One region of the Massilia sp. 9096 genome, then DNA from elsewhere that is predicted to be linked to it. Evidence: predicted binding sites of a transcription regulator. Region 1 holds the regulator's gene; the other holds the start of a gene.

What was found. Region 1 encodes NrdR, which represses ribonucleotide reductase genes. Its sites were predicted from a motif close to CACNANATNTNGTG; they were not measured.
Region 2: the regulator NrdR is predicted to act here: its motif matches at 8,685-8,698, upstream of FA90_RS15450 (ribonucleoside-diphosphate reductase subunit alpha).

Annotation. Positions count from the first base shown of each region.
Region 1 is NZ_JQNN01000001.1:572,258-586,620, reverse strand. Features, by position in the region: gene ribD (bifunctional diaminohydroxyphosphoribosylaminopyrimidine deaminase/5-amino-6-(5-phosphoribosylamino)uracil reductase RibD) at 1-469, opposite strand, end outside; gene FA90_RS02520 (GspH/FimT family pseudopilin) at 559-1,110, opposite strand; gene FA90_RS02515 (type IV pilin protein) at 1,131-1,598, opposite strand; gene FA90_RS24735 (pilus assembly protein) at 1,652-2,455, opposite strand; gene FA90_RS02505 (PilW family protein) at 2,452-3,411, opposite strand; gene pilV (type IV pilus modification protein PilV) at 3,417-3,989, opposite strand; gene nrdR (transcriptional regulator NrdR) at 4,125-4,595, opposite strand; gene glyA (serine hydroxymethyltransferase) at 4,769-6,016, opposite strand; ZMP/ZTP riboswitch at 6,128-6,233, opposite strand; gene FA90_RS02485 (SDR family oxidoreductase) at 6,442-7,188, shown strand; gene ybgC (tol-pal system-associated acyl-CoA thioesterase) at 7,477-7,881, shown strand; gene tolQ (protein TolQ) at 7,928-8,611, shown strand; gene FA90_RS02470 (biopolymer transporter ExbD) at 8,635-9,063, shown strand; gene tolA (cell envelope integrity protein TolA) at 9,076-10,164, shown strand; gene tolB (Tol-Pal system beta propeller repeat protein TolB) at 10,193-11,455, shown strand; gene pal (peptidoglycan-associated lipoprotein Pal) at 11,480-12,004, shown strand; gene ybgF (tol-pal system protein YbgF) at 12,138-12,899, shown strand; tRNA gene FA90_RS02445 (tRNA-Lys) at 12,980-13,055, shown strand; gene FA90_RS02440 (lytic transglycosylase domain-containing protein) at 13,121-13,660, opposite strand; gene FA90_RS02435 (5'-nucleotidase) at 13,852-14,363, shown strand, end outside.
Region 2 is NZ_JQNN01000001.1:3,602,216-3,616,578, forward strand. Features, by position in the region: gene FA90_RS27330 (hypothetical protein) at 1-949, opposite strand, end outside; gene FA90_RS26530 (hypothetical protein) at 942-1,172, shown strand; gene FA90_RS15435 (glycosyltransferase family 4 protein) at 1,841-3,481, opposite strand; gene pgeF (peptidoglycan editing factor PgeF) at 3,613-4,320, opposite strand; gene FA90_RS15445 (ribonucleotide-diphosphate reductase subunit beta) at 4,411-5,529, opposite strand; gene FA90_RS15450 (ribonucleoside-diphosphate reductase subunit alpha) at 5,598-8,507, opposite strand; gene FA90_RS15455 (sigma-54 dependent transcriptional regulator) at 8,928-10,400, opposite strand; gene FA90_RS15460 (PAS domain-containing sensor histidine kinase) at 10,434-12,107, opposite strand; gene FA90_RS15465 (PP0621 family protein) at 12,153-12,437, opposite strand; gene FA90_RS15470 (inner membrane protein YpjD) at 12,434-13,240, opposite strand; gene ffh (signal recognition particle protein) at 13,436-14,363, shown strand, end outside.

The DNA of each region.
Region 1 (14,363 bases):
CGCCGTCCAGGCTGGCGGCGGTTTTGAGGCGCACCCAGGGCCGGCCGTGGCGCATGCGCTGGAAGAAGCCGATGTTCAATTCATAGGCCTGCTCGGCCATCGTGCCCGACGCCACCTGGATGCCGGCCTCGCTCAGCTGGGCCAGGCCACGCCCGGCCACCAGCGGATTCGGATCCACCATGGCAGAGACCACGCGGCCCAGTCCCGCCTGCACCAGCGCGAGCGAACACGGCGGCGTGCGGCCGTAGTGACTGCACGGCTCCAGCGTGACGTAGGCGGTGGCGCCGCGCACGTCGTTGCCGCGTGCGGCGGCGTCGCGCAGCGCTTGCACCTCGGCGTGCGCCTGGCCGACCGGCTGGGTGTGGCCGGCGCCGATCACCTCCCCGTCGCACACGATCACGCAGCCGATGCGCGGATTGGGCGTGGTGATGTACATGCCCTTCGCCGCCCAGGCCAGGGCCAGGGCCATGCCTGCGGCATCGTCGTGAATCTGCGCTGTGTCTGTCTGCACGGTGGTTCGGTCTCGATCGATCAAGGGATAAGAGTCAAGGGCAAGCGTCATGGGCCGGACGGTGCGGCGGCGCCGTCGCAACCGGCGTCGCGCGCCGGATCGCACAAGCGCGCCCGGCCCAGCATGTTGATTTTAATACGGCGGATCGCGTCGCCGCCCTCAATCCCGGCGAACAGCGACAGCGTGCCCAGGCGCGATTGCGCTGCGTTGGCCGCACTGCAGCCGCGCCCGGCGCCATTGTAGGCGATATAGTGCGGCGGCGCTGGGCTCGTGAAGGCGTAGTCGACCGCGATGCCGCTCGCCAGCGGGCCGTGCTCGAGCAGCCGCTCTTCTCCCGCGCCGGGCCGGCCGTCGCCGTCGCGGTCGACGAACACGGTCCAGCCGCTGCGCCAGTCCAGGCCGGCCGGATCGTGCGGCGCCAGCACGACGATCTCGCCGCGCGCCAGCGCCTGCGCACGCGCGAGGCCGACTGCGGCGAACAGCTCGCCGCTGGCCGCTCTCAAGCGCTGCACGCGCAGCAGCGCAGCCAGGTCGGGCGCCGCCAGGCCGAGGGCCACACTGGCGATCGCCAGCACGACCAGCGATTCGATCAGCGTCATCGCGCCCCTGCGGCCGGGCCTCATGGCCAGCAGCGCACGTTGGCGCCCGCGGCCGGCTCGGCGCCCTGGCGGCCCAGGCTGTCCAGCGTCAGCACGCCGCAGTCGGGATCGCGAAAGCGCGCGTCGACCTTGGCGGTGCCGGGCCGGGCGCGTATCTCGACGCACTCGGCCAGCGGCGTGTCCGCGCACGCGTGCGCATCGAGCTCGTAGGCGCTGCTGGCCGGAGCGTGCCCGGACCACCAATGAAAGGCCTGCGCCTCGTCCTCGCTGGCCGTCGAGGAAAATTCGAGGTAGCGGTTGTGCTGCGAGCGGAAACGTTCCTGCTGCTGCATGGCGTCGATCAGCGCGACCTGGCCCTCGACGCGCTTGACGCGCACCGTCTGGCGGCTGTAGCTGGGCCAGGCCAGCGCCGCCAGGATCACGACGATCGCCATCACGATCATCATTTCGACCAGGGTGAAGCCCCAGTCCGTTCTTGTGTCGTCCATCGGGTCTCCTTCGTTCGTGTGCAGTGATGCGGGTGTTGTTCGCGATGCCGGATTCAAGGCTGGGCCTGGGCGTGCAGCTGGCGCCAGTTGACGATCTCGCGCGCGCCGATGCGGCCGGCCGGCAGCGGCGACGATTGAGAAGGCGCAGCCGGGCTGGCGCCGCCGCTCCCGTCATGGTCGCCGTCATCGTTCTGGTCATCGGCAGCGCCGGCAGGACCGGCAGGCGCTGGCGCAGGCGCCGGCGGAGCGGATGGCGCAGCGGGCGTGCGGTACAGGGCCTGCAGCACCACCAGCATCGACGCCTGCGCGCCGAAACCGATCGCCGTGATCCGGTACAACGCGCCCGGCTGGGCGCCTGGCGCCAGCCGTTCGATCAGGTAGACGGGCGCACGCGCGGGCAGCAGGCCGCCGGTACCGATCGGCGCGCCGGTGACGCCGCCGTAGGGAACCAGCGCCGGGTTGCCGGGCGCGGCCAGGTCGAGCGCCTGCCAGGCCGGCGGGTTGGTCTGTGCGCACAGGCCACGATCGGCGGCGCCCTGCCCGCAGCCGCTGGGCCAGGCCGGCGCCGCGCCTGGCGCGAACATGGCCGCGCGTGCCGGCGGGCCGGCGCCCGCGATGTCGCGCTCGGCGTCGCGCAGTGCCGCTTCGGCCGCGCCGTGCGCCAGCAGGCGCTCGCGTTCATGGCGCGCACCAGCGATCGAGGCGAAGCCGGTACGCGCCACGGCCAGGGCGGCGATCATCGCGACCAGCATCAGCAGCAAGGCGAACAGCAGCACCATGCCGCGCTCGCGCCGGCCTTTGCCCGAGCATTGGCGCGGCGGCTGGGAAGGAAGATAGCGCGACAGGTGCGACTTCATGGCGACGCTCCCGGCGATGGAGGTGGCGCCGCCGGCATCGCCACCGGCAGCGGACGTTCCAGCGCAAAAGTCATCGAAAACAGCCGCCGCTCGCGCCGCCGTTGTTCGGGCGTGAACGTGGCTTCGTCCAGCACGCTGCCGGCGTCGCCCGGATCCGACGCGCCCGGACCGAGCAGGCGATACACGCCGGCGGCGCTGTCCGCGCGTGTCGGCCGGATGCCGTGCAGCAGCAGGCCGACGCGTACGCTGGCCACCCGTTTCCAGTGCGTGATCCGGTTGAACTGCCCGGGCGGCAAACCGGCCGGCAGCGCGGCGTCGAGCGCGCGGATGGCGTCGGCGTTGACGTAGCGGTTGGGCACGCCATCCGGCGGCGTGTCGGTGTCCAGGCCGTACAGCACCTGGAAGCCGTCGACGCCGCTGACCAGCGCATCGGCGCTCCAGTTGGCGGCGCCGCGGTACTTGCAGCGCAACTCGGCCTCGCCGTCGGCGTTGCGCGCGACGTAGAAGATGCTCCAGCCCTGCTCGCCTTGCGCGACCGGGACGCCGGCGCAGCTGGCCATGCTGCCGTCGCCGCCGGGCAGCGCGCCGGCGCCGGGAAAACGCAGCGCCAGCACGTCGCTGCCGTTGACCTGGTCGGGCAACGGGTCGTCGAGGGCGTTGGCGGTGCGGCTCAGCGAGCGCGCGTCGTAGCCGGCGACGGCCGCGGGCATGGCGTCGACCGCGGCGGCGGCATCGGGCGCGGCCAGCAGCGCAGCGTCGACGTAGCCGGCCTGGCGCACGGCGCGCCCGAGCAACTCGGCCGCGTAGCGCCCGCCATCGTCGAGCGCCGCCGCTTCCGCCTGCGCCGCCTGCGCGCGCGTGGCGAGCAGCAGCAGGCGTCCGGCGATGAGCACCGTGGCCAGGCCGAGCGCCAGCGCCACCAGCATCTCGGCCAGACTGAGGCCACGCACGCGCATGCCGATCATGGCGCCCCCGCACCCACGGCGGCGCCACCTGCGACCGTCAGCTGCAGCCTGGGCGCGGCAGCCGCCTCACCCTCGCGCCAGCCGAGCTTGACCACCACCGGCGCCCCGCCCTGGCCGTCACACGCCCATGGCGGCAAGGCGGCGCCATCCGCGGGCGCGGCCGCATCGCGGCACACGCGGATGCGCGCACCGGGAACCTGCGCCAGCGCCTGCGCGGTCTCGGACAAATCGAAAGCCGCCAGTTGCGCCGGCGTGCAGTCGGCGCCAAAGCAGGCGTCGGCCGTGGGCAGCACGCCGGCCGCGCTGTCGTAATCGAACTGGAGATAGGGATTGGCGGCGTCCGGGAGCGCGATCGATACCGCGTTCGCGCGCATGCGTTCGGCCAGCGCTGCCGCAAGGCGGGTGGCGCCGGACAAGCGCTCGGCCTCGCGCGCAGCGCGTAGCGCACGCGTCTGCAAGGCGACGGCGCCGGCGATGCCGGCCGCGACCACCAGCAATGCGACCAATACCTCGGCCAGCGTAAAGCCGCGGTACGCCACCGCCGCCGGTGCTTTGCAACGCAGAAACATGCCTATCCTTTCGACGCGATTGAACGAGCCGAGAAGGTATCAGGCATGACGACCTGAGCCGGGGAGCTGGCTCAAGCTTAAAGACGGAACTAAATCGGGGATGGAGTGCCGCAGCGGCGGCGCAGGTTAAACCGCTTACTCGCCTGCCGGCTTGCGCGGTTGCCCCACTTCGGCGATGGCTTCCTGGAACTCCGACAAATCCTTGAAGTTCTTGTACACCGAGGCGAAGCGGATATAGGCGATGTTGTCGAGGCGTTTGAGTTCCTGCATCACCAGCTCGCCGACGTAGCCGGTGTCGACTTCGCGGCGGCCGCTGGTGAGCAGCTTCTCTTCGATGGAGGCAACGGCGGCGTCGATCGCGGCGGCCGGCACCGGGCGCTTGCGCAGCGCCAGGCGCAGGCTGCCGCTCAGCTTGGACGATTCGAACTCGGTGCGGCTGCCGTTCTTCTTGACGATGATCGGCATCGACAGCTCGACCCGCTCATAGGTCGTGAAGCGCTTGTCGCACTGGACGCAGCGGCGCCGGCGCCGGATGGCGTCGCCGACTTCGGACACCCGGGTGTCGAGCACCTGGGTGTCTTCATGCTGACAGAACGGACATTTCATAAGCGCTGAGTGCTACTGAGCAATTGATTTTTAAAACGCCCGAAACGTAACGGGCCTCGAAAAACCGTAGCGAGCGGCCGCAGCGGCGGCCGAGAAGCGCAGCCGTACATCCGGTACGGTGAGCATCGCAGGCCGTCGCTGCAACACGCAGCAGGTTTGTCGAGGCCCCACCATCAAACTTGGTAGACCGGGTACTTGTCGGTGAGGACCTTGACTTCGGCCTTGACGCGTTCGATCGTGGCGGCGTCATGCGGATTGTCCAGGACGTCGGCGATCAGGTGGCCGACCTTGACCGCGTCCTCTTCCTTGAAGCCGCGGGTGGTGAAGGCCGGGCTGCCCAGGCGGATGCCCGAGGTCACGAACGGTTTCTGCGGGTCGTTCGGAATGCCGTTCTTGTTGGTGGTCATGTGCGCCTGGCCCAGGATCGCTTCGGCTTCCTTGCCGGTCAGGCCTTTCGAGCGCAGGTCGACCAGCATCACGTGCGACTCGGTGCGGCCCGAGACGATGCGCAGGCCGCGCGCGATCAGGGTCTCGGCCAGCGCCTTGGCATTCTTGACGACCTGCTGCTGGTAAGCCTTGAATTCCGGCGACAGCGCTTCCTTGAACGCGACCGCCTTGCCGGCGATCACGTGCATCAGCGGACCGCCCTGGATGCCCGGGAAGATCGCCGAATTGATGGCCTTCTCGTGCTCGGCCTTCATCAGGATGATGCCGCCGCGCGGGCCGCGCAGCGACTTGTGCGTGGTCGAGGTGACGAAGTCGGCGTGCGGGACCGGGTTTGGGTACTCGCCGGCGGCGATCAGGCCGGCATAGTGGGCCATGTCGACCATGAAGTAGGCGCCGACTTCCTTGGCGATGCGGGCGAAGCGCTCGAAGTCGATGCGCAAGGCAAAGGCGGACGCGCCGGCGATGATCAGCTTCGGCTTGTGCTCGCGCGCCATGCGTTCCATGGCCTCGTAGTCGATGTCTTCCTGCTCGGTCAGGCCGTACGAGACGACGTTGAACCATTTGCCCGACATGTTCAGCGCCATGCCGTGGGTCAGGTGGCCGCCTTCGGCCAGCGACATGCCCATGATGGTGTCGCCCGGCTTGAGCATGGCGAAGAACACGCCCTGGTTGGCTTGCGAGCCCGAGTTCGGCTGGACGTTGGCGGCTTCGGCGCCGAACAGTTCCTTGACGCGGTCGATCGCCAGCTGCTCGGCGACGTCGACGAATTCGCAGCCGCCGTAGTAGCGCTTGCCCGGGTAGCCTTCGGCGTACTTGTTGGTCAGTTGCGAGCCCTGGGCCTGCATCACGGCCGGCGACGTGTAGTTTTCGGATGCGATCAGCTCGATGTGGTCCTGCTGGCGCTGGTTTTCCTTCTGGATGGCGCCCCACAGTTCCGGGTCGACCTTGGCCAGCGTGTGATCTTTTGCAAACATGAAAAAACTCCAATCGATTCGAGTACCAGGCAACAGGCGGCGCTGAAAGGCGGGACCGCGCGCAATGCGGACAGCCGCGCGTACAGACCTTGCGATCGGCGCATACCCATCGGTGGCTGCCCAGGCGAACGGCAAACGGCATCTCACGTTCCCCGGTGGAACCCCACCTTCGCCGCGCCGGCACGGCGCGCGGTTTTCGCCAGTTACGTGAGACGTAAAAGGAAGAAGCGATTGTAAGTGATGTCCCAGTGGACAGGCAAGGAAACCGATGACCTGCTGTCAATGACGCGCAGCGCGCTCGATGCCGGCCCGAGGCAGGCTTGCCGCTCACTCAAGATGGCCATTTCGGCTACAATCGGACAGTTTGCAGCTTCCCGCAGTTCGTAGCGCATATCTTATTGCAGCCACCTTCCCAGGACTTCATCATGATCGTTTTCATCACCGGCGCATCGGCCGGCTTCGGCGCCGCCATGGCGCGCACCTTCGTCAAGCATGGCCACCAGGTGGTGCTGGCCGCACGCCGCAAGGACCGCCTCGACGCGCTCGCGGCGGAACTGGGCGAATCGGCGCTGCCGGTCGAGATGGACGTCACCGACAAGGCTTCGATCGAGGAAGCGCTGTCGATGCTGCCGCAATCCTGGCGCCAGATCGACGTCCTGATCAACAACGCCGGCCTGGCGCTGAACACCAAGCCGGCGCACGAAGTGCCGCTCGAAGACTGGGAAACCATGATCGACACTAACGTCAAGGGCCTGGTGACCATGACCCACGCGCTGCTGCCGCAGATGGTCGAGCGCGGCAGCGGCCTGGTGATCAACCTCGGTTCGGTGGCCGGCCACTACCCCTACCCGGGCGGCAACGTGTACGGCGCGACCAAGGCCTTCGTCGAGCAGTTCACGCTGAACCTGCGCGCCGACCTGGTCGGCACCGGCGTGCGCGCCACCAACATCGCGCCGGGCATGTGCGGCGGCACCGAGTTCTCGAACGTGCGCATGAAGGGCGACGACGACGCCGCGGCCAAGGTCTACGAAGGCACGCAGCCGCTGACCGCCGAAGACATCGCCGCGACCGCTTTCTGGATCGCCAGCCTGCCGCCGCACGTCAACGTCAACCTGATCGAGCTGATGCCGACCTGCCAGGGCTTCGCGCCGTTCAACATCAAGCGCAACTGAGCCGATCGGCCGACACGAGGCAGGTGCCGCTCGGCCTGCCTGCACGCGCCATGACCGTGGGCGAATCTGTATTGTTGCGCTTTGTATCAGCAGCGCCATGTGGTGTGAAAAAGTGTTACAGTGGTTGGCTTGACATGATCCGGTCAAGTCTACTGCACGTTTCATCAGGTCCGAACGCCGGGGCCTGCCGCGAATTGCAGCTCAACTTGCGGGCATATGTACGCCAGCGTACATATCAATCATAAAAATGGCGTAAAATGTTTCCCATTTTCATTTATGGCAGCTGAAATGCCTTCAGTTTTCACCTGGACAGTTCGAGTCTATTACGAGGATACGGACGCCGGCGGCATCGTTTATTACGCCAATTACCTGAAGTTCTTCGAACGGGTCCGCACCGAATGGCTGCGCGCGCTCGGCATTCACCAGCAAGACCTGTTGGAGCGCGACGGCGTCGCTTTCGTGGTGCGCAGCGCCGTCATCGAGTATGTTTCCGCCGCCCGCCTCGACGATGAACTGAAGCTGACCTTGAGCGTGAAAAAGCTAGGCCGCGCTTCGATCCAGTTCGCGCAGCAAGCCTGGCGCGGCGACACCCTGCTCTCCAGCGCCGACGTAAAAGTCGGCTGCATCGACAAGGCGTCGATGCGGCCGCGTTCCCTGCCCGACATGGTCGCTGCTAAAATGCAGGCCGCCTGAATGCTGAGCGCTTCGAAACCCATCTGACCACACCACACCGCACCCGATGAACGCAGTCCAAGACCTCTCCTTCATTGAACTGATCAGCAACGCCCACATCCTGGTCAAACTGATCCTGGCCCTGCTCCTGGGTGTCTCCCTGTTCAGCTGGACCTACATTTTCCGCAAGCTGTTCGCGCTGCGCGCCGCGCGCCGCCAGACCGAGCAGTTCGAACGCAACTTCTGGGCCGGCGGCAACCTGCACACGCTGCACCAGAGCGCCAGCAGCCAGCGCGACCAGAGCGGCCCGCTGGCGCGCATCTTCGAAGCCGGCATGGGCGAATTCATCAAGGGCAAGCAGGCTTCGCGCGATGCGCTCGACGTCAACGCCGTGCTGGACGGCGCGCGCCGCGCGATGCGCGCCGCCTTCCACCGCGAACTCGATTCGCTCGACACCCACCTGAACTTCCTGGCCTCGGTCGGTTCGGTTTCGCCCTACATCGGCCTGCTGGGTACGGTCTGGGGCATCATGAACGCCTTCCGCGGCCTGGGCAGCGTGCAGCAGGCAACGCTGGCCACCGTGGCGCCGGGCATCGCCGAGGCGCTGATCGCAACCGCGATCGGCCTGTTCGCCGCGATTCCGGCCGTGGTGGCCTACAACCGCTTCACCCACGACATCGACCGCCTCGCGATCCGCTTCGAAAGCTTCGTCGAGGAATTCTCGAACATCCTGCAGCGCCAGTCGCGCTGAGCAGCGGGCAAGGAGCAATAGTCATGGCCTTCAACAGCAGCATGCGCGGCAACCGCCGCAAGCTCAAGTCGGACATCAACGTCGTGCCCTACATCGACGTGATGCTGGTGCTGCTCATCATCTTCATGGCGGTGCCGCCGTCGCAGAATCCGGCCGAGATCAAGCTGCCGAACGCCGAGCGCTCGACCCAGCCGCCGGACGACTACATCCAGGTCGCGATCAAGCCCGACGCCAAGCTGTCGATCGGCGTGTCCGGCAAGCATCCGCAGCCGTTCGAAGACGTGTCCGACCGCGCCGCGGTGGTGCAGCGCCTGCGCGAGCTGCACGAGAGCAATCCGGACCTGCCGGTGCTGATCGCCGGCGACCGCGACAGCAAGTACGACGACGTCATCCAGCTGATTTCGGAAGCCAAGAAGATGGGCATCAGCCGCGTCGGCCTGGCGACCAAGTAAAGAGTGCATCGAATGTCGGCGACGAAGCACAACCTGACTGACCAGCACGACGGCGGTCCGCACTACGTGCCGCCCGAACCGAAGCGCTGGCCGTCGATCGGCCTGGCGGTGGGCGTGCACGCCCTGCTGCTGGCCTTCCTGGCGATCGGCGTGAGCTGGCAGAACCACGAGCCGGTCGCGGTCGAGGCCGAAGTCTGGGACATGAAGACCCAGACCGCGGCCCCGCCGCCCCCGCCGCAGCCCGAACCCGAACCGCAGCCGGACACGCCTCCGCCACCGCCGCCCGAGCCGACCCCGAAAGCGGTCGAGCCGCCGCCACCGCCGCCGGTCGAGCAGCCGGTCGTCAAGCAGCCGGCGCCGCCGGACATCGCGCTCGAGCGCGAGAAGAAGCGCAAGGATGAACTGAAGCGCAAGCAGCAACAGCAGCAGGAAGAAGAGGAACGCGAGCGCGAGCAGGAGCGCCTGGACCGCATCGCCGAGCAGAAGCGCGAGGACGCCAGGAAAGCCAAGCTGGCCGAGAAGAAGGAACGCGAACTGGCCGAGAAGAAAGAGCGCGAAGCCGAGGACAAGAAAGAGAAGGAACTGGCCGACAAGAAAGCGGCCCAGGAACAGAAGGCCAAGGAACTGGCGCAGAAGGAAGCCGACGCCAAGAAGAAGCTGGAGAAGGAAAAAGCCGACAAGCTCGCCAAGGCGAAAGCGGACAAGGCCGAACAGGCCAAGCTCGACAAGCAGCGCCAGGAAGACCTGAAGCGCATGATGGCGGCCGCCGCCGGCAGCGGCAGCGCCAACAGCACCGGTGCGGCCGAGAAATCGAGCGCACCGCACCGCGACGCCGGCTACGTCGCCGCGATCACGGCCAAGGTCAAGGGCAACTCATCCTACGGTGGCGACGATCCGGGCAATCCTGTCGTAACCTTCCACGTGGATCAATTGCCGACCGGTGAAATCATTTCGGTCCGCAAGACCAGGAGCAGCGGCGTGCCAGCGTTCGACGACGCGATCGAACGCGCGATCAAGGCGTCCTCGCCGCTGCCCAAGAAGAAGGATGGTACGGTAGACCGGTCCCTGGAGATCAACTTCAAGATGAAGGATATGCAGTGATCGCCGGGCTCCAACTAATGAGAGAACTATGAAAAAACTACATACCCTGCTGTTTTCGGCCTCCCTGCTGATGGGCGCGGCCGCGCATGCCCAGCTGCGCATCGACATCGCCGGCGTGGGCAGCAACCAGATCCCGGTGGCGGTGGCCGCCTTTGCCGAGGAAGGCGTCGCGCCCGACCAGGTCTCGGCCATCATCCGCGCCGACCTCGAGCGCAGCGGCGTGTTCAAGGTCATCGACGCGCACCAGGCCATTTCGGACAGCGCCAACGTCGACCTGAACGCCTTCAAGGCCAGCGGCGCCAATGCGCTGGTGGTCGGCTCGGTCAGCAAGCTGGCCGACGGCCGCTTCCAGGTGCGCTACAAGCTGCTCGACACCGTCAACCAGAAACAGCTGTCGCAGCTGGCCGGCTCGTTCGGCGCCAACGGTACCCGCCTGGAGGCGCACCGCATCGCCGACGACGTGTATGAAAAGCTGACCGGCGTGCGCGGCATCTTCAGCACCCGCATCACCTACGTCAAGCAGAACCCCGGCCGCGACTATACCCTGGTCGTGGCCGATGCCGACGGCGCCAACGAACAAGTGGCGGCGCACGGCCGCGAGCCGATCATCTCGCCGTCCTGGTCGCCGGACGGCACCAAGGTCGCCTACGTCTCATTCGAACTGCGCAAACCCGTGATCTACGTGCAGGACCTGATCACCGGCAAGCGCACCGTGGTGGCCAACGAAAAGGGCAACAACTCGGCCCCGGCCTGGTCGCCGGACGGCAGCAAGCTGGCCCTGGCCCTGTCCAAGACCGGCAATACCCAGATCTTCGTGGTCAACGCGGATGGCAGCGGCATGCACCGCGTGTCCAACAGCTCCGGCATCGATACCGAACCGCGCTTTTCGGCCGATGGCCAGTCTCTCTACTTCACCAGCGACCGCAGCGGCGGTCCGCAAATCTACAAAATGAGCGCGAACGGCGGCCAGGCCACCCGTGTCACGTTCAATGGCAGCTACAATATCAGCCCTCGTGTATCCCCGGACGGCAAGACGCTGGCGTGGATCTCGCAACGCAGCGGGGGTTTTTCTCTGTATGCGATGGACCTAGCCAGCGGCCAGGAACAACGCTTGGCCGATGGGGCCACCGAACCGAGTTTTTCGCCGAACGGCAAATACATCATGTATGCGACCAAGGGTGGCGGCCGTACCGCGCTGTCCGTGGTGTCGGTCGACGGGCGCATCAAGCAAAACCTGTCGACGCAAGCGGGAAACATTCGGGAGCCCAGCTGGGGCCCGTTTATGAAGTAAATATTTTTGACCAGGAGAAAAACCATGCGTAATCTGAAAATTGCAGCCCTCGTTGCGTCGGCAGCGGCCCTGCTGTCCGCCTGCTCGTCGACCAAAGTCGCCGAACCGGCACCGGTCGTAGAAAAGCCGCCGGTCGCCGCTCAGGCCCCGGCCGACACCACCCGTAACGTCGCGCCGGTCGAGACCACCACCGACGAACTGGATCAACCGGGCGGCGTACTGGCCAACCGCAGCGTCTACTTCGACTTCGACAGCTACTCGGTGCGCGACGACGGCAAGGCCGTGGTCTCGAACCACTCGGGCTACCTGACCAAGCACACCAACCGTAAAGTCCTGATCCAGGGCAATACCGACGAGCGCGGCGGCACCGAATACAACCTGGCCCTGGGCCAGAAGCGCGCCGAAGCCGTGCGCAAGTCGATGGCCGCCCTGGGCGTGGCCGACGGCCAGATGGAAGCCGTGTCGCTGGGCAAGGAAAAGCCGAAGGCCACTGGTCACGACGAAGCGGCCTGGGCTGAAAACCGCCGCGCCGACATCGTCTATCAATAAGCTCGACGCCATCGCCGCCGTGTAAACGGCGCGAGGCTGACAGTGGATTGACAGCAGGGCGGGGGCAGTGCAGACTGCTTCCCGCCCTGTTTTCATTTGAAAATCAAGCCATTAGGTTTAGAAAGAGTCAACAATGATCAAACTGTCCCAGTTCCGCCTCGCGGCCGTCGCCATCGCCCTCGCCGCCTGGCTGCCGCTGCACGCCAGCGCCGGCATCCTCGACGACGATGAAGCACGTAAAGCGATCCTGGACCTGCGCGCCAAGGTCGACGCCATGGCGCGCGACCTCAACGCCCGCATCGACACCAAGGCCGACAAGACGTCCACGCTCGACATCCTGGCCCAGCACGATCAGACGATGCAGGAAATCGCCCGCCTGCGCGGCCAGATCGAAGTGCTGGCCAACGACATCGCCCAGGCCCAGAAGAACCAGAAAGACCTGTACGCCGACCTCGACGGCCGCATCAAGAAGCTCGAGCCGCGCCAGGAGACCATCGACGGCCAGGCCGCCGAAGTGATGCCGAGCGAAAAAGGCGCCTACGACGCCGCGATGAAGCTGTTCACCACGGGCGACTACCAGGGCGCCGCGGCGTCGATGCAGGATTTCGTCCGCCGCTATCCGCAATCGGCCTACGCGCCGAACGCGCAATACTGGCTCGGCAACGCCTACTATGCCCAGAAGGACTACAAAAACGCGATCACCGCCCTGCAGAGCGTGGTGTCCAACTACGGTTCCAGCCCGAAGGCGCCGGACGCGATGCTCAACATCGCTTCCAGCTACAACGAGATGAAGGACAAGAAAGCCGCCAAGAAGGCGCTGCAGCAGCTGATCAGCAAGTTTCCCGATTCGTCCGCCGCGCAGACCGCCAAGGACCGCCTGGCCTCGCTCAAGTAACCCCGGGCGCGGGCCTGGGCTGACGCCGTTGATGTGCGTTTGACAGCCCGGCCGCCCGCCCCTATAATGTGGCCTCTTCCGGGTCGTTAGCTCAGTTGGTAGAGCAGCGGACTTTTAATCCGTTGGTCGCAGGTTCGAGCCCCGCACGGCCTACCAGAATGTGTAGTAGCAGAAAAGCCATCTCAGGCAACTGAGGTGGCTTTTTTGTTTCCAGTCCTCCCCTACGCCGCCAGCACCTTGAACGCCGCCATCGAATCGGGCTGGCGCTTCAGGTGCTCGGCCGCCGCGCGGATCTTCCGATAGTAGATGCCGTTACGCACCCCGCGATAATCCTTGAACGCTTGCGCCACCGGGTCCGGGCTGCCCGCGCGCCGGGCCCGGTCGACCAGCAGCTGCAGGTAGCGCGTGCCGGCCTGGATGTTGACGGCATCGTCGATGAAGGCCGGGCTGTCGTGGAAGGCGTCGGCGCGCGCGTACAGCGCGGTTTCGGGCTGGCGCTGGCTTGGAGGCGCGGCCAGGTTGTCGATCCGGAACAGCTCGCGGTTGGCCACCTTCAGCAGCTGCATCAGGCCGCGCGCGCTGCTGCCGTCGGCTTCGGCACAGGCGTCGAAGCGCGATTCCATGTAGATCTGGCAAACGATCAGTTCATCCGGCAGGCTCGAGCGATTATTCGCCTGCACCAGGCGACGGATCTCGCGCAGCCGCGCCATGGGATCGGGAGAGGACGCGGCGGGTGTCCGGGACGGCAGCGGCTGGTCCATCTTCATTCTCCTCGCTGTACGGGCAGCTCCGTGTTGCTACCCGCTTCGGGTAAGCTCCTTGCGACAGCTCAGCATGCCCGCGAGTTTCTCGACAGAAAATTTCTTAGAGGAATATTCTTATCTAGAACAGCGACTTCCGATGCTCATCCGGTAAGATTGCCCCCTGTAACCCAACATCATCACCGACCGCCATGGCCCTCGACCTGCGTGACACCCTGATCGTCGGCATCTCCGCCACCGCCCTGTTCGACCTGGCCGAGGCCGATGCCGTCTACAAAGCGAAGTACGTCAAGAACCCGCAGAACGCGCTGGAGGAATACCGCGCCTACATGCTCGAGCGCGAGAGCGAACCGCTGCGCGACGGCACCGGCATGGCCCTGGTGCGCGCCCTCCTCGGCCTGAACCGCTATGCCACGCCGGATTCGAAGCCGCTGGTGGAAGTGGTCGTGATGTCGCGCAACAGCCCGGAGACCGGCGTGCGCGTCTTCAACAACATCCGTTCGCGCGGGCTGCCGATCTCGCGCCACGCCTTCACCGGCGGCGAATCGGTGGTGGACTACCTCGACGCGTTCTCGGTCGACCTGTTCCTGACCACCAACGTCGACGATGCCCAGCGCATCATCGACGCCAAGGCGTGCGCGGCCGCCGTGCTGAAAACCCCGCCGCACGAAGGCGCCGCGCCGCCCGAGGACCAGGTGCGCCT
Region 2 (14,363 bases), 3.0 Mb from region 1:
ACTTCGTGGCCGGGGTCTTGGCGGCGGTCGACTTGGTTGGAGCCGATTTGCTTGCGGCCGATTTGCTTGCGGTCGCGGTCGATTTGGTTGCGGTCGCGGTCGATTTGCTTGCAGCCGATTTGCTTGCAGCCGATTTGCTTGCGGTCGCGGTCGACTTGGCGGCCGGCGTCTTGGCGGCGGTCGACTTGGTTGCAGCCGATTTGGTTGCAGCCGATTTGGTTGCAGCCGACTTGGTTGCCGGTGCCTTGGCGGCGGTCGACTTGGTTGCAGCCGACTTGGTTGCAGCCGACTTGGTTGCCGGCGCCTTGGCGGCGGTCGACTTGGTTGCTGCGGTCTTGGTCGCGGTCGAATTGGTCGTAGTCGATTTGGCGGCAGCGCCCTTGGCGGCGGTCTTGGTAGCGGCGCCTTTGGTCGCGCTCGATTTAGCTGCGGTCGATTTAGCTGGGGTCGATTTAGCTGCGGTCGACTTGGTGGCGGTCGATTTAGCTGCGGTCGACTTGGTGGCGGTCGATTTGGCTGCGGTCGATTTGGTTGCTGCCGTCTTGCTTGCGCTCGACTTGGCGGCTGCGCCTTTGGCGGCGGTCTTGGTGGCTGCAGTCTTGGTGGTTGCAGTCTTGGTGGCTGCGGTCTTGGTCGCGGTCGACTTGGCGGCTGCGCCTTTGGCGGCGGTCTTGGAGGCTGCGGTCTTGGTCGCAGCGCCCTTGCTTGCTGCCGACTTGGTGGCAGCCGACTTGGTGGCGGCGCCTTTGGCGGCGGTCGACTTGCTTGCCAGCGTCTTGGCAGCGGCCGATTTGGTGCGCGGCGACTTGGCGGCGGTCGACTTCGAAGCCAGGGTCTTGGCCGCGGTCGATTTGGTAGCGGTCGATTTAGCTGGCGTCGATTTGGCGGCGGTCGATTTGGCGGCGGTCGATTTGGCGGCGGTCGATTTGGCGGCGGTCGACTTGGTCACTGCGGTATTGGTGGCAGCGGTTTTCTTTGCAGCCGGTTTCGCGGCGGGCTTGGCTGCCGGCTTTGCTGCGGCTTTGGCAGCTGGTTTAGCTGCCGGTTTTGCGGCGGCTTTCTTTGCGACGGGTTTTTCTGCTGCTGCAGCTTTTGCGGCCGGCTTAGCGGCGGCTTTTGCTGCTGGTTTCTTAGCGGCTGTTGCCATTTTATGTACTCCTTCTCTGCGATGAGAAAATGCGCTACAAGGTTTGAACCCGTCCAACCCGGTCTGCTTGGTCGGGCGAATTATTCATCGGCGCACACGTGGGTGTACGTCAATGAATCCGGCACCAGCTGAATTGCTGCGACTTCTCAAAGGGAAGCTCGAAAAACCTGTCACAGGTTTTGCGAAATCCCCTAGTTCGCAACGCTTCAGCTATCGTCGTCGCCGACGACCGAAACGACTAAAGTTCGATGGTTCATGCCGCTGATTACATCGCCGCACACAGCGCTGCGAAAAGAAAAAGCCGCCATGCCCGAATCCGGTTCAGGCAATGCGGCTTGTTCTTTTCGCTAAGCTTACGTGCATACTGAATGAATCAGCGTCCCATTTTTGATCGGTTTGCTCCACGTTTGACGCCCTATTCGATTGGCGTGTTCACGTTTTGACAAATTCAATCACGTAAAGTACACGAAAACCTTGTCAGTGCGCAACCCGCACACAATATTTTTCATGCACTTGTCAACGGCGAACCGGCGATATCTTCAATACGAATCAATCGCTGCGATCACGTGCGATTCCTTTCATCCTTCTGCTTAGTCTCCAAAAACAAGCGCGCCCAACAAGTCGGGCAAATAAGGCCACACCCGACTGCAATTTCGCATAGCGCCTTTATCTACGGGCGCTATGCAGCGCCGCTCAAGTTTCCTCGGGCGGCGATATCCTCAATAAATCCATCTTGCACAACCATGCCAGACCGCGCAGCAGCGTCGGCCGATCGCAAGGCCCGAGGGTATCGAGCAGTTCGTCGACCTGCATCGGCTGCGATTCGATCGAGCCGAAGATCAGGCCGAATTCTTCGAGCGTCGGCAGCGATGCTTGCGCAAACCGGTTGATCGCCAGCTCGCGGTACTGGCGCAGCAAAGCCAGCGAAGCGTGCGGCGTCAGTTCCACCAGCGACGCCGGCGTGATGCGCGCACTCGGGTAGCTGGCGAACAGTACGAACGGGTCGAGCCGGTCGGGCTCCACCTGCGCCGGCGCCGGGGTCAGGACCGGATCGGCGCGGCGCCGTTCATCGAGCTCGCTCCACAGCTGGCGGTAACGTCCCAGCACGACCGCCCAATCGTGCGCGCCCTGCGCACGCCGGCGCGCGTTGTCGCCGAGTTCGCGACGCAGGCCGGCGCTTGCACTCAAGCGTTCGTAAGCCTGCGCGAGCGCCGCGCCGTCCACCGCCACCGCATGGCTGGTATGACCGCAATACTGGTCGTAGCTGTCCACGCCATCGTCGTAACGCTGCGCGAGATCAAGCCCGGCGCCCGGTCCGGGCATCACGGTCGGGATCACGATACCCTCGACGCCATCGCGCACGGTGTCGCGGTATGCGCCCCAATCGCTGACCACGCACGGCAGCCCGGCCGCCATCGCCTGCAGCAGCGGCGCGGCGCAGTCCTGCACGCTGTCCGCCATCGCGGTGAAGACGTCGGCCGCGGCCCATGCGTCGACGTGATGGTCGGGATGCGCGTCGAGCATGGTCAGCTTGACCGACGGGGCCAGCACGGCAGCCGCTTCGCGCAAACCGTGTTCGGCGCCGGCTTCGTCGAAGCGCCCGCACAGCAGCAGGTGCACGGCGCGGCCGGCCATGGCGGCGCGCTCCAGCGCGACCAGCATCTGCTGCGGGTGCGCATCGCCGTGGAAGGACAGGCGGCCGGCGTGCAGGAAGGCGACGTCGTCCGCGCCAATGCCGAAGCGCGCGCGCGCGCCGTGGCGTTGGGCGTCGTCGAAGACGAAGTCGCGGCTGTGCACGCCGGGCGCGATCAAAGGCAGCTGCGGCAGCTCGAAGCGCGTGGCGCCGAAGCGCGCGGCCAGGTAGGCCCCCTGGCGCTCGAGGATCGCGCGCACGCTGTCGCGCACCACGCGCGAGGGACAGATCAGCGCGTCCCAGCTGCGCAGCGGCGCGGCAAGCAGGCCGGCGATCGCGCTCATGTCGGCGTGCGCTGCGGTGGCGTGCGCGATGCCGCACAAGCTGTAGCGGCGCCCGCCTGCACCGGCCAGGCCGAGGCGGCGCCAGGCCAGGCGCGCGAGGTCGGGCGAGGTCTGGAGCAGGGTGCCGAAACGTTCGATGTCCTGCGGGCGGCCGGGTGCGATGTGGTCGACACCGCCGCGGTAGCCGAGCTGGCGCAAGGCGTCCTTGAAAGCCCTCGACTGGGCGTCGCCGGCGCCGAAGGCCGCTACCTGCGCCAGGTCGTCGCACTGCGCGATCGCCCGCAGCAGGCCGGCGCGAAAGCCGGCGTCGGCGTCGTCGGCATCGGATGCGACATGCAGGGCGAAGCGGTCGGTCATGCGAAGTCTCCTGGGCCGGTCATGGCTGTGCTGTTCGATTTCAGCGCATGATAGCCTCAGTGCCAAGCTTGTGGAGCACGCGTGCGCACGCGCGTGTGCGCGGGCGCCTCGCAGGCCGCGTCAGCGAACGATCAACGTGGCGCGATGGCGATCGCCGACCAGTGCACGTCGACCACCGGCGTGCGCGTCGCGCGGTCGCGGCGGTAGCTGTGGAAGGTGTGGTGGCCGTCGTCACGCTGGTGGCACATCGTGCATTCGGTGCGCGCATCGATGCTGGCGAACCCGGCGCGCGCAAGCTGCAGGCGCACGATCGCCGGCAGGTCGAGCATGCGCGGACGCGGCGCCACGACCTCGGGGGCGAAGCCCCAGCGCTCGACGAAGCCGTCGACCACTTCCGGTCCGACCTGGTAGCAGCACGCGTGCGCGGCCGGTCCGGCCGCCGCGATCCAGTCGCCGGGCGCGCCCCCGCGCGTGCGCACGAGATCGGCGAACGCATCGACGATGCCGTGCATCGCGCCGCGCCAGCCGGCGTGCAGCGCCGCGACTTCGGCGCCGTCGCGGCGCGCCAGCAGGATCGGCACGCAATCGGCGGTGGCGATCGCCAGCAGCAGGCCGGGCCGGTCGGTGAACATGCCGTCGGCCTCGCCCCCGTCCTGGTTCGGCTCGGTCACGATGGCGATGCGCGTGCCGTGGCGCTCGTGCTGGATCGGGCGGCGCGGCCACAGCGCGGGAAAGCAGGCCGCCAGGTCGTCGTGGCGGGTGCCGAAGCCGTGCAGGATATGCGGGGTCTGGTGCAGGAGCGGACTGGTGAGCATGGCGGCAGGATAGCACGGCCACATGACGCCTCGATGTCCTGCTCCGCCAAAGAAAAAGCCCGCCGGGCGGCGGGCTTTGCAGACGATACGGTCGAGCAGGAAATCAATCCCAGCTTAGTCCCAACTGAGCGCCCCACCCGTCTGGTACTCGGTCACGCGCGTCTCGAAGAAGTTGCGCTCCTTCTTCAGGTCGATCATCTCGCTCATCCACGGGAACGGGTTTTCCTCGTTCGGGAACAGCGGCTCCAGGCCGATCTGGACGGCGCGGCGGTTGGCGATGAAGCGCAGGTAGCCCTTGAACATCGCTGCGTTCAGGCCCAGCACGCCGCGCGGCATGGTGTCTTCGGCGTAGCGGTACTCGAGCTCGACGGCCTTCACGAACAGCTGCTTGATGTCTTCCTTGAATTCAAAGGTCCACAGCTGCGGGTTTTCCATCTTGATCGTGTTGATCAGGTCGATGCCGAAGTTGCAGTGCATCGACTCGTCGCGCAGGATGTACTGGTACTGCTCGGCGGCGCCGGTCATCTTGTTCTGGCGGCCGAGCGCCAGGATCTGCGTGAAGCCGACGTAGAAGAACAGGCCTTCCATCAGGCAGGCGAACACGATGATCGACTTGAGCAGCTTCTGGTCGTTTTCCAGCGTGCCGGTGTGGAATTGCGGATCGTTGATGGCCTCGATGAACGGGATCAGGAACTGGTCCTTGTCGCGGATCGACGGGATCTCGTTGTAGGCGTTGAAGATTTCCTTCTCGTCCAGGCCCAGCGATTCGACGATGTATTGATAGGCGTGGGTGTGGATCGCCTCTTCGAACGCCTGGCGCAGCAGGTACTGGCGGCATTCCGGCGCCGTGATGTGGCGGTAGGTGCCCAGCACGATGTTGTTGGCGGCCAGCGAGTCGGCGGTGACGAAGAAGCCCAGGTTGCGCTTGACGATGCGGCGCTCGTCTTCGGTCAGGCCGTTCGGGTTCTTCCACAGCTCGATGTCGCGCTGCATGTTCACTTCCTGCGGCATCCAGTGGTTGGCGCAGCCGGCCAGGTACTTGTCCCAGGCCCATTTGTATTTGAACGGGACCAGCTGGTTGACGTCGGTCTGGCCGTTGATGATGCGCTTGTCGTCGGCGTTCACGCGCTTGGCGACGTCGGCGGTGGAGGCTTCGGCGGCGCTTGCGTTGGCAACCGCGCCGGCTGCGGGGGCCGGTGCTGCGACCGGTTCATCGTCCCAGGAGAGAGCCATGATGTGTTCCTTCTTGATTATTCGGGTGTGACGCCGCCCTGCACACGCAGGAGCGGCGGATCATAGGATTACTGGCAGGCTTCGCACTCGTCGAAACCGGCGTCGCCCGGACGCAGGTAGCAGGCCGCACCGTCGACGATCTCGGCCGAAGCCGTCGGGGCCGGGGCCGGCGCCGACATCGCCGCACTGGCCGCGGCCGCGGCCGCCGCACCGGCTGCCAGGCCGCCGTCGACCGGCACCGCGTTCAGCGCGCCGGTGCGGGTGGTCGACTTCTCCATGTGCGTCGCCGCGATGGTGCGCAGGTAGTAGGTCGTCTTCAGGCCGCGCAGCCAGGCCAGCTTGTAGGTCTCGTCCAGCTTCTTGCCCGAGGCGCCGGCCATGTAGATGTTCAGCGACTGGGCCTGGTCGATCCACTTCTGGCGGCGCGAGGCGGCTTCGACCAGCCACTTCGGCTCGACTTCGAACGCGGTCGCGTAGATGTCGCGCAGGTCCTGCGGCACACGGTCGATACGCGACAGCGAGCCGTCGAAGTATTTCAGGTCGTTGATCATGACCTCGTCCCACAGGCCGCGCGCCTTCAGGTCGCGCACCAGGTACGAGTTGATCTCGGTGAACTCGCCCGACAGGTTCGACTTCACGTACAGGTTCTGGAAGGTCGGCTCGATGCAGGCCGACACGCCGATGATGTTCGAGATCGTCGCGGTCGGGGCGATCGCCACGCAGTTCGAGTTGCGCATGCCGAACTGCTTGATGCGGTTGCGCACCAGCGGCCAGTCCATGGTCTCGGACGTGTCTTGCTGCAGGTACTCGGCGCCGCGCGCTTCGGCCAGCAGCTTGATCGAATCCTGCGGCAGGATGCCGCGGTCCCACAGCGAACCCTCGTACGAACCGTAGCGGCCGCGCTCTTCGGCCAGCTCGGTCGAGGCCAGGTAGGCGTAGTAGCAGACAGCTTCCATCGAGCGGTCGGCGAATTCCACGGCTTTATCCGACGCGAACGGCACGCGCATCATGTGCAGGCAGTCCTGGAAGCCCATGATGCCCAGTCCGACCGGACGGTGGCGCAGGTTCGAGTTGCGCGCCTTGTCGACGGCGTAGTAATTGATGTCGATGACGTTGTCGAGCATGCGCATCGCGGTGCGGATGGTCTTTTGCAGCTTGACCACGTCCAGGCCGTCGCCCTTCATGTGGGCCGGCATGTTGACCGAACCCAGGTTGCAGACCGCGATCTCTTCCTCGTTGGTGTTGAGGGTGATCTCGGTGCACAGGTTCGACGAGTGCACCACGCCGACGTGCTGCTGCGGCGAACGGATGTTGCACGGATCCTTGAACGTGATCCACGGGTGGCCGGTTTCGAACAGCATCGACAGCATCTTGCGCCACAAGTCGAGCGCTTCGACTTTCTTGTACACGGTCATTTCGCCGCGCGCCGCACGGGCTTCGTACGCCACGTAGGCTTGCTCGAAGTCCTGGCCGACCTTGTCGTGCAGGTCCGGCACTTCGGACGGCGAGAACAGGCTCCAGGAACCCTTTTCCATCACGCGCTTCATGAACAGGTCCGGAATCCAGTTCGCGGTGTTCATGTCGTGGGTGCGGCGGCGGTCGTCGCCGGTGTTCTTGCGCAGGTCGAGGAATTCCTCGATGTCCAGGTGCCAGGTTTCCAGGTAGCCGCAGACCGCGCCCTTGCGCTTGCCGCCCTGGTTGACCGCCACCGCGGTGTCGTTGGCCACTTTCAGGAACGGCACCACGCCTTGCGATTTGCCGTTGGTGCCCTTGATGCGCGAACCCATCGCACGCACCGGGGTCCAGTCGTTGCCCAGGCCGCCGGCGAACTTCGACAGCAGCGCGTTTTCCTTGATCGCGTCGTAGATGCCTTCCAGGTCGTCGGCGACGGTGGTCAGGTAGCACGACGACAGCTGCGAGCGGCGCGTGCCCGAGTTGAACAGGGTCGGGGTCGAGCTCATGAAGTCGAAGGTCGACAGCAGGTTGTAGAACTCGATCGCGCGCGCTTCGCGGTTTTCCTCGCGCAGCGACAGGCCCATCGCGACGCGCATGTAGAACGCCTGCGGCATCTCGATGCGGGTTTCGCGGATGTGCAGGAAGTAGCGGTCGTACAGGGTCTGCAGGCCGATGTAGCCGAATTGCAGGTCGCGGTCGGCGACGATCGCCTTGGCCAGCTTCTGCAGGTCGAACTTGCCGAGTTCCTCGTCGAGCAGCTCGGCGGCTATGCCCTTGGCGATGTACTGCGGGAAGTAGGTGACGTATTCGGCGGCGGCGCCGGCTTGCGGGACTTCCTTGCCGAACACTTCCTTGCGGATCGTGTGCAGCAAGATGCGCGCGGTGACCTGGCTGTAGGCCGGGTCTTTTTCCATCAGCGCGCGCGCAGCCAGGATCGCGGACTTGTGCAGTTCCTCGACCGGCACGCCGTCGTACAGGTTCTTGACGGTCTCGGCCAGGATGGCGTCGGCGTCGACGTGCTTTTCCAGGCCGACGCAGGCAGCGTTGATCAGGCCGGCGACCTCGTTCATGTCGAGCGCGCGGCGCACGCCGCCGTCGACCACCGTGAATTGCGGCGCAGCGCTGCCGTTGGCGCCGGTCGCTTCGCGCGCGGCGCGGCGCTCGTCCATGCGCTTGGCGCGGTACAGCACGTACTCGCGCGCGACTTCATGCTCGCCCGAGCGCATCAGGGACAGTTCCACCTGGTCCTGCACATCTTCGATGTGGAAGGTGCCGCCGTTCGGCTGGCGCCGCACCAGCGCCGACACCGCGTTGTTGGTCAGCTGGGCGACCAGTTCGCGCACGCGCGCCGAGTCGCGGTGCTGTTCGCCGTTCACGGCCAGGAAGGCCTTGGTCAGCGCGACCTCGATCTTGCTGGGCTGGAACGGCACCACGGCGCCGTTGCGGCGGATGATGCGATAGTCGCCGCCTTCAACCAGTTCGGTTGCGTCGGGAAGGGTGGAAATGTCCGTAGATGTTTGCATTGAGCCTCCAGGGATGACGAGCGGCCATCACAGGGTTACAAATGGATGCTGCCAACACGCTAAAGTTGGCAGCCTGATAACTTTTTGGAAACTGGAAAAAGGAGCACCATGTCGAACGCGCCGGGCACGGGCCCCTCTTGCTGCTGTTCCTGCTTCTGTTTCTTTTCTTGGACCGACCACTAGATATAGTGTTCGATCGCTGTATAGGCCTAATTGTAGTCGATATTTGCCAATATCAAAGAGATCGGTCTTCGGATTTTTTTACTGGCTCAGCCTTGACATTTGCCGATGCAAGGAATGTGGGGGCTTCGCATGAAGTGAGCACTAACATGCCGTTCGGAGCGCGCAACCATGGTGCGGAAATCGCACCTTCGACACCACGTTCAATCGTGCGGCATCATGCGGCTTGCATGAGTCATCTCAAGCTTCGGGCGCCTGGATGTCCAGCTTCTGCATCTGGTAGCGCAGCTGGCGCACGCTGATGCCGAGCAGGCCCGCGGCCTGGGTGCGGTTGAACTGGGTCTGGTTCAGGGCGCGCAGGATGATGTCGCGCTCGACCTGGCTCAGGTAGTCCGGCAGGTTGCTGGGCAGCGGATCGGCGGCCGATGGGGTTGCGGGCGCTTCAGCCGTTGCGGGCGCGGCCGGGGCGGTGGCCAACGGCGCCGGGGGCACGGCCTCGGGCGCGGGCGCATGCGCAGGCGCTTGCACGCGCGCAGGCGTGTCCGCGCGCGTGGCCGCGTCGCCCAGGCGCGCGCCCTTGAGCAGCAGGTCGCCGACTTCGATCACGCCATCATCGGCAAAGGCGAGCGCCCGCTCCAGCACGTTTTCCAGTTCGCGCACGTTGCCCGGGAAGGAATAGGCTTGCAGCGCCTCGAGCACGCCGGCGCCGAGGCGCGCCTTGCCCGGTCCGGCCAGGCGCGCCAGGATCGCATCGGTCAGCAACGGCAAGTCGTCCAGGCGTTCGCGCAGCGGCGGCAGGGTCAGCTCGATCACGTTCAGCCGGTAAAACAAGTCCTGGCGAAACCCGCCGTTCTCGACCAGCTTGCCCAGGTCCTTGTGGGTGGCGCTGACGATGCGCACGTCGACCGCTTCCTCGGCCGTGGCGCCGATCTTGCGCACGCGCCGCTCCTGGATCGCGCGCAGCAATTTGACTTGCATCGCCAGCGGCAGGTCGGCCACCTCGTCGAGCATCAGCGTGCCGCCGCTGGCGGCCTGGAAGAAGCCGTCGCGCTCGTCGTTGGCGCCGGTGAAGGCGCCCTTGCGGTAGCCGAAGAACTCGGCTTCCATCAGCGCTTCCGGAATCGCGCCGCAATTGACGGCCACGAACGCCTTGCCGGCGCGCGCGCTCTGGGCGTGGATCTCGCGCGCCGCGAGTTCCTTGCCGCTGCCCGATTCGCCGTTGATGGCGATCGGCGCCTGCGAGCGCGCCAGCCGCTCGATCTGTGCACGCAAGGCCTGCATCGCCTGCGAACCGCCGATCAGGCGCGAACCGCCCGCGTGCGGCGCGCCCTGCGCGCTTTCCGCATCAAGCAGCTTCAGGGCCGAGCGCACCATCCGGCGCAGGTCGTCCAGCACCACCGGCTTGGAGACGTAGTCGAAGGCGCCGGCTTTCAGCGCGACCACCGCGTTCTCGGCGCTGCCGTAGGCGGTGATCACGGCGATCGGCGTATGGCGATGGTTGCCGGCCACCTCGCGCACCAGCTCCAGGCCCATGCCGTCGGGCAGGCGCATGTCGGTCAGCACCAGCGCGTACTCTTTTTGCCCGAGCAGGCCGCGCGCCTCGCGCACGGTGGCGGCGCTGTCGACGTCCAGGCCCATCTTGAGCAGGGTGATCTCGAGCAGCTCGCGCAAATCCGCTTCGTCGTCCACAACCAAAATGCGGGGTGCACTCATCGCAAGCAATCTCCGTGACTATATGGTTGTATTTTAAGATGCCGCGAAAGTGATCACGAAGCGCCCGCCCGCCGTACCGCCGGCGGACTCGTCGGCGCGGTATTCGTAATCGAGCATGGCGCCGTTGTTCAGGCACAGCTCGCGCGCCAGGTACAGTCCCAGGCCGGTGCCCTTGCTCGAGGTCGTATAAAACGGCTCGAACAGGTGGGCGCGCACTTCCGGCGTGATGCCGGGGCCGTCGTCCTGCACGTGCAGCTCGATGCGCCCGGTGGCGTCGGGCACGGGGAACACGCGGATGCTGCCCGGTGCGCCGCTGGCGTAGCGCACCGCGTTGCCGAGCAGGTTGACCAGCACTTCGCGCAGGTGCAGGCCGTCGAAGCGCACGCTGCGGCCGCCATCGGCGCCGATCCAGACCATGTCCGCTTTCAAACCGTGGGTTTCGGTGAACTCGGCCTTGAGCTCGGCCAGGAAGCCGGCCAGCGCCACCGGCTCGCCGTTCGGCTGCACCTTGCGCGACAGCTTGAGGATGTCCTCGACCATGCGGTTCACGCGCGCCACGTTGTCGTTCACGATGCGCAGCAGGCGCTGTTCGGCCGGTCCGTGCAGGTCTTCGGCCAGCAGCGAGGTCGCGTGGCCGATCGCCGACAGCGGATTCCTCACCTCGTGCGCGATGCTGGCGGTCAGGCGCCCCATCGACGCCAGCTTGAGCTGCTGTGCCTGGTTTTCGATCGCGCTCACGTCCTGCAGGAAGATCACGCTGCGCTCGTCGGCGGCGTTGGCGGTGCTGCCCGCCGCATCCACGCGCGCGAAGCGCAACTTGAGGTGCACCGGCTGGTCGAGCCGGCCGCGCGCCGGGCCGTGCGGCTCGTGCCAGCGCTTGACCGTCACGTAGCCGGTGGGTTGCGCCGCCCTGGCATCAAGGCTGCCGAGCCAGGCCTCGAAACTCTGCGCCACCGGCTCGAGCGCGCCGAGGTCGGCCAGGCGCAGGCCCGCGCCCTCCTCGCCCAGCTCGGACTCCAGCCCGAGCATGCGCCGCGCCGCCGGGTTGGCGCCGAACAGGGAGCCGTCGCGCCCGAGCACCAGGATGCCGTCGTCGACGTCGTCCACCACGATGCGGTAGATCGCCTGCTGGATGCGCAGGTCGGCGCCGCGGCGCGCGGCCAGCTCTTCCTGGTTGATCAGGCGCGCCGCCAGGCGGTTCACCACCAGCACCAGCGCAAAAAAGGCGGCGCCGCTGATCCCGGCCTGCATCAGCGCGGCTTCGCCGCCCAGCAGCAGGTTCCAGGCGCTTTCGCCGAGCACGAACAGGGTCGCCAGCGCGGCCGAGAACAGCGCCAGCAGCAGCGGCGCCAGGATCGCCGCGCCGGCCAGCGGGAACAGGTACAGCAGGCCGAGCCCGCTACGCACCCCGCCGGCGGCGACGTACAGCAGCGAGATCACGCCGATGTCGGTCAGGATCTGGCACAGCAGCTGCAGCACGAAGCGGCGGCGCCAGAAGTACGTCAGGCCGGCGAACAGCAGCGCCGCGGCCAGGTAGGCGACACAGGTCTCGGGATAGGTGTCGCCGATGCCGCGGCCGTAGCGCGCGTCGAAGCTGATGTACAGCAGCAGCACCAGCGTGATCACGATCCGCGTCACGGTGAAGGTCTGCAGCGAGCGCCAGAAGGTCGCGCGCGACTCGGCGGACAGCGCGGGCCAGCGCCTCATGCAAAAACCACAACGTGCGGATCGAGCCGGCGCATCAGCGGCGCATCAGTGACGCGCATGCGCGGCGCAGCAGTACTCGCGGCCGTTGGCGCTGACCGCCTCGGACGAGGGAAAATAGACGCCGCACTGGGCGCAGCAGGACATGCGCTCGGACTGGTCCGGGACGCGCTGCCAGTTGGCCTGCGCGCCGGGCTGCGCACCGGGCTGCATATTGGGCTGCGGTCCCGGCACGGGTCCGGGCGAGCGCGGCGCGGTCATCGCGCGCAGTTTGCTGCGTACCGCCATCACCACGAGGACGATGAGCGCAATCCAGAATAACAGCCGCGTCATACGAACCCCCGATGCAGAACGACTTCAAACACGAAACGGCTGCCGACATAAGCCAGCGCCAGGGTGGCGAAACCCGCCAGCGTGAAGCGCAGCGCGGTCTTGCCGCGCCAGCCGCGCCAGCGGCGCCCGGCCAGCAGCGCGGCGAACAGGATCCAGGACAGCAGCGCGAACACGTTCTTGTGGTCCCAGCGCAGCGCGCGCCCGAACAGCTGTTCGGAAAAGACCACGCCCGACAGCACGGTCAGGCTGAGCAGGACGAAGCCGATGCCGATCATCCGGAAGAGCAGCTTTTCCATGGTCAGCAGGGCCGGCAGCTGGTCGATCGCGGCGGCCAGCCAGCCGCCGCCGGCGGCGCCGCGCGTGTGCAGGCGCGACTCCTGGAAGGCCATCAGCACGGCGTGGAAGGCGGCGATGGTGAGCGTGCTGTAGGCCAGCACGGCCACGGCGACGTGCCAGGCGAAGGCCGGCGACTGGTCCTGCACCGGCATCAGGCTGCCCGGGAACAGCGGCGGCAGGATCGCGGCCAGCGCGGCGAACGGCATCACCATGCGGCGCATGCCGTCCAGCGCGAAATTGCGGTTCTCGACCCACCAGGCGGCCACCGAGATCCACAGCGCGGCCGACAGCATGAAGGCGAAGCCGACCCGCAGCGTGCCGTGCGCGAGCATGTCGGGCCACAAGGCCGCGCCGTGCAGCGCCCATGCCAGCGCGGTGACGCCTGAAATGACTGCGCCCTGCCGCGACGGCAGCAGGGTGCATACCGCATACAGGATCGCAGCGGCAATGAAGAAGGTGATTTGCATACGCGCGAGTCTACACCATCCCGGACGGCCGGGAATACCGGGCAGGCGCGGAAACCGAGTCAGCCATGCGCTTGCGTGAGCCCCAACACTCGGTCTTGTCCAGCGAAAATACGCCCCGACATGGGGTAAAATGGCGATTTGGCCGCTCGGAATTTCTTCCCTGAGTCGCACCTATATATCAGTCGAAGGTAGAACATGCTGGATAACTTAACCCAACGTCTTGCCAAGGTCGTCAAGACCATGCGCGGCGAGGCGCGCCTGACCGAAGCCAACACCGCGGAGATGCTGCGCGAAGTGCGCATGGCCCTGCTCGAGGCCGACGTGGCGCTGCCGGCGGTGCGCGAATTCATCGCCAACGTGAAGCAGAAAGCACTGGGCGAGGAAGTCATCGGCTCGCTGTCGCCGGGCCAGGCCCTGGTCGGCGTGGTGCAGAAGGAACTGGCGGCCCTGATGGGCGCCGACCTCGGCCCCGAAGCCGCCCAGCTGTCGTTCGCGCAGCAGCCGCCGGCGATCATCCTGATGGCCGGCCTGCAGGGTGTGGGTAAAACCACCACCACCGGCAAGCTGGCCAAGTACCTCAAGGAACAGAAGAAGAAAAAGGTGCTGACCGTCTCCGCCGACGTGTATCGTCCGGCGGCAATCGCGCAGCTCGAATCGGTTACCAAGCAGGTCGGCGCCGACTTCTTCCCGTCCTCCGCGACCGACAAGCCGGTCGACATCGCGCGCAATGCGCTCGACTGGGCGAAAAAGCACTACCACGACGTCCTGATCATCGACACCGCCGGCCGCCTGGGCATCGACGAGGCGATGATGCAGGAGATCGCCGCGGTGCACGCCGCCGTCAATCCGGTCGAGACGCTGTTCGTGGTCGACGCCATGCTCGGCCAGGACGCGATCAACACCGCCAAGGCCTTCAACGACGCGCTGCCGCTGACCGGCGTGGTGCTGACCAAGCTCGATGGCGATTCGCGCGGCGGCGCGGCGCTGTCGGTGCGCCACGTGACCGGCAAGCCGATCAAGTTCGCCGGCGTCTCGGAAAAGCTGGACGGCCTCGAAGCCTTCGATCCGGCCCGTATGGCCAACCGCGTGCTGGGCATGGGCGACATCCTGGCCCTGGTCGAAG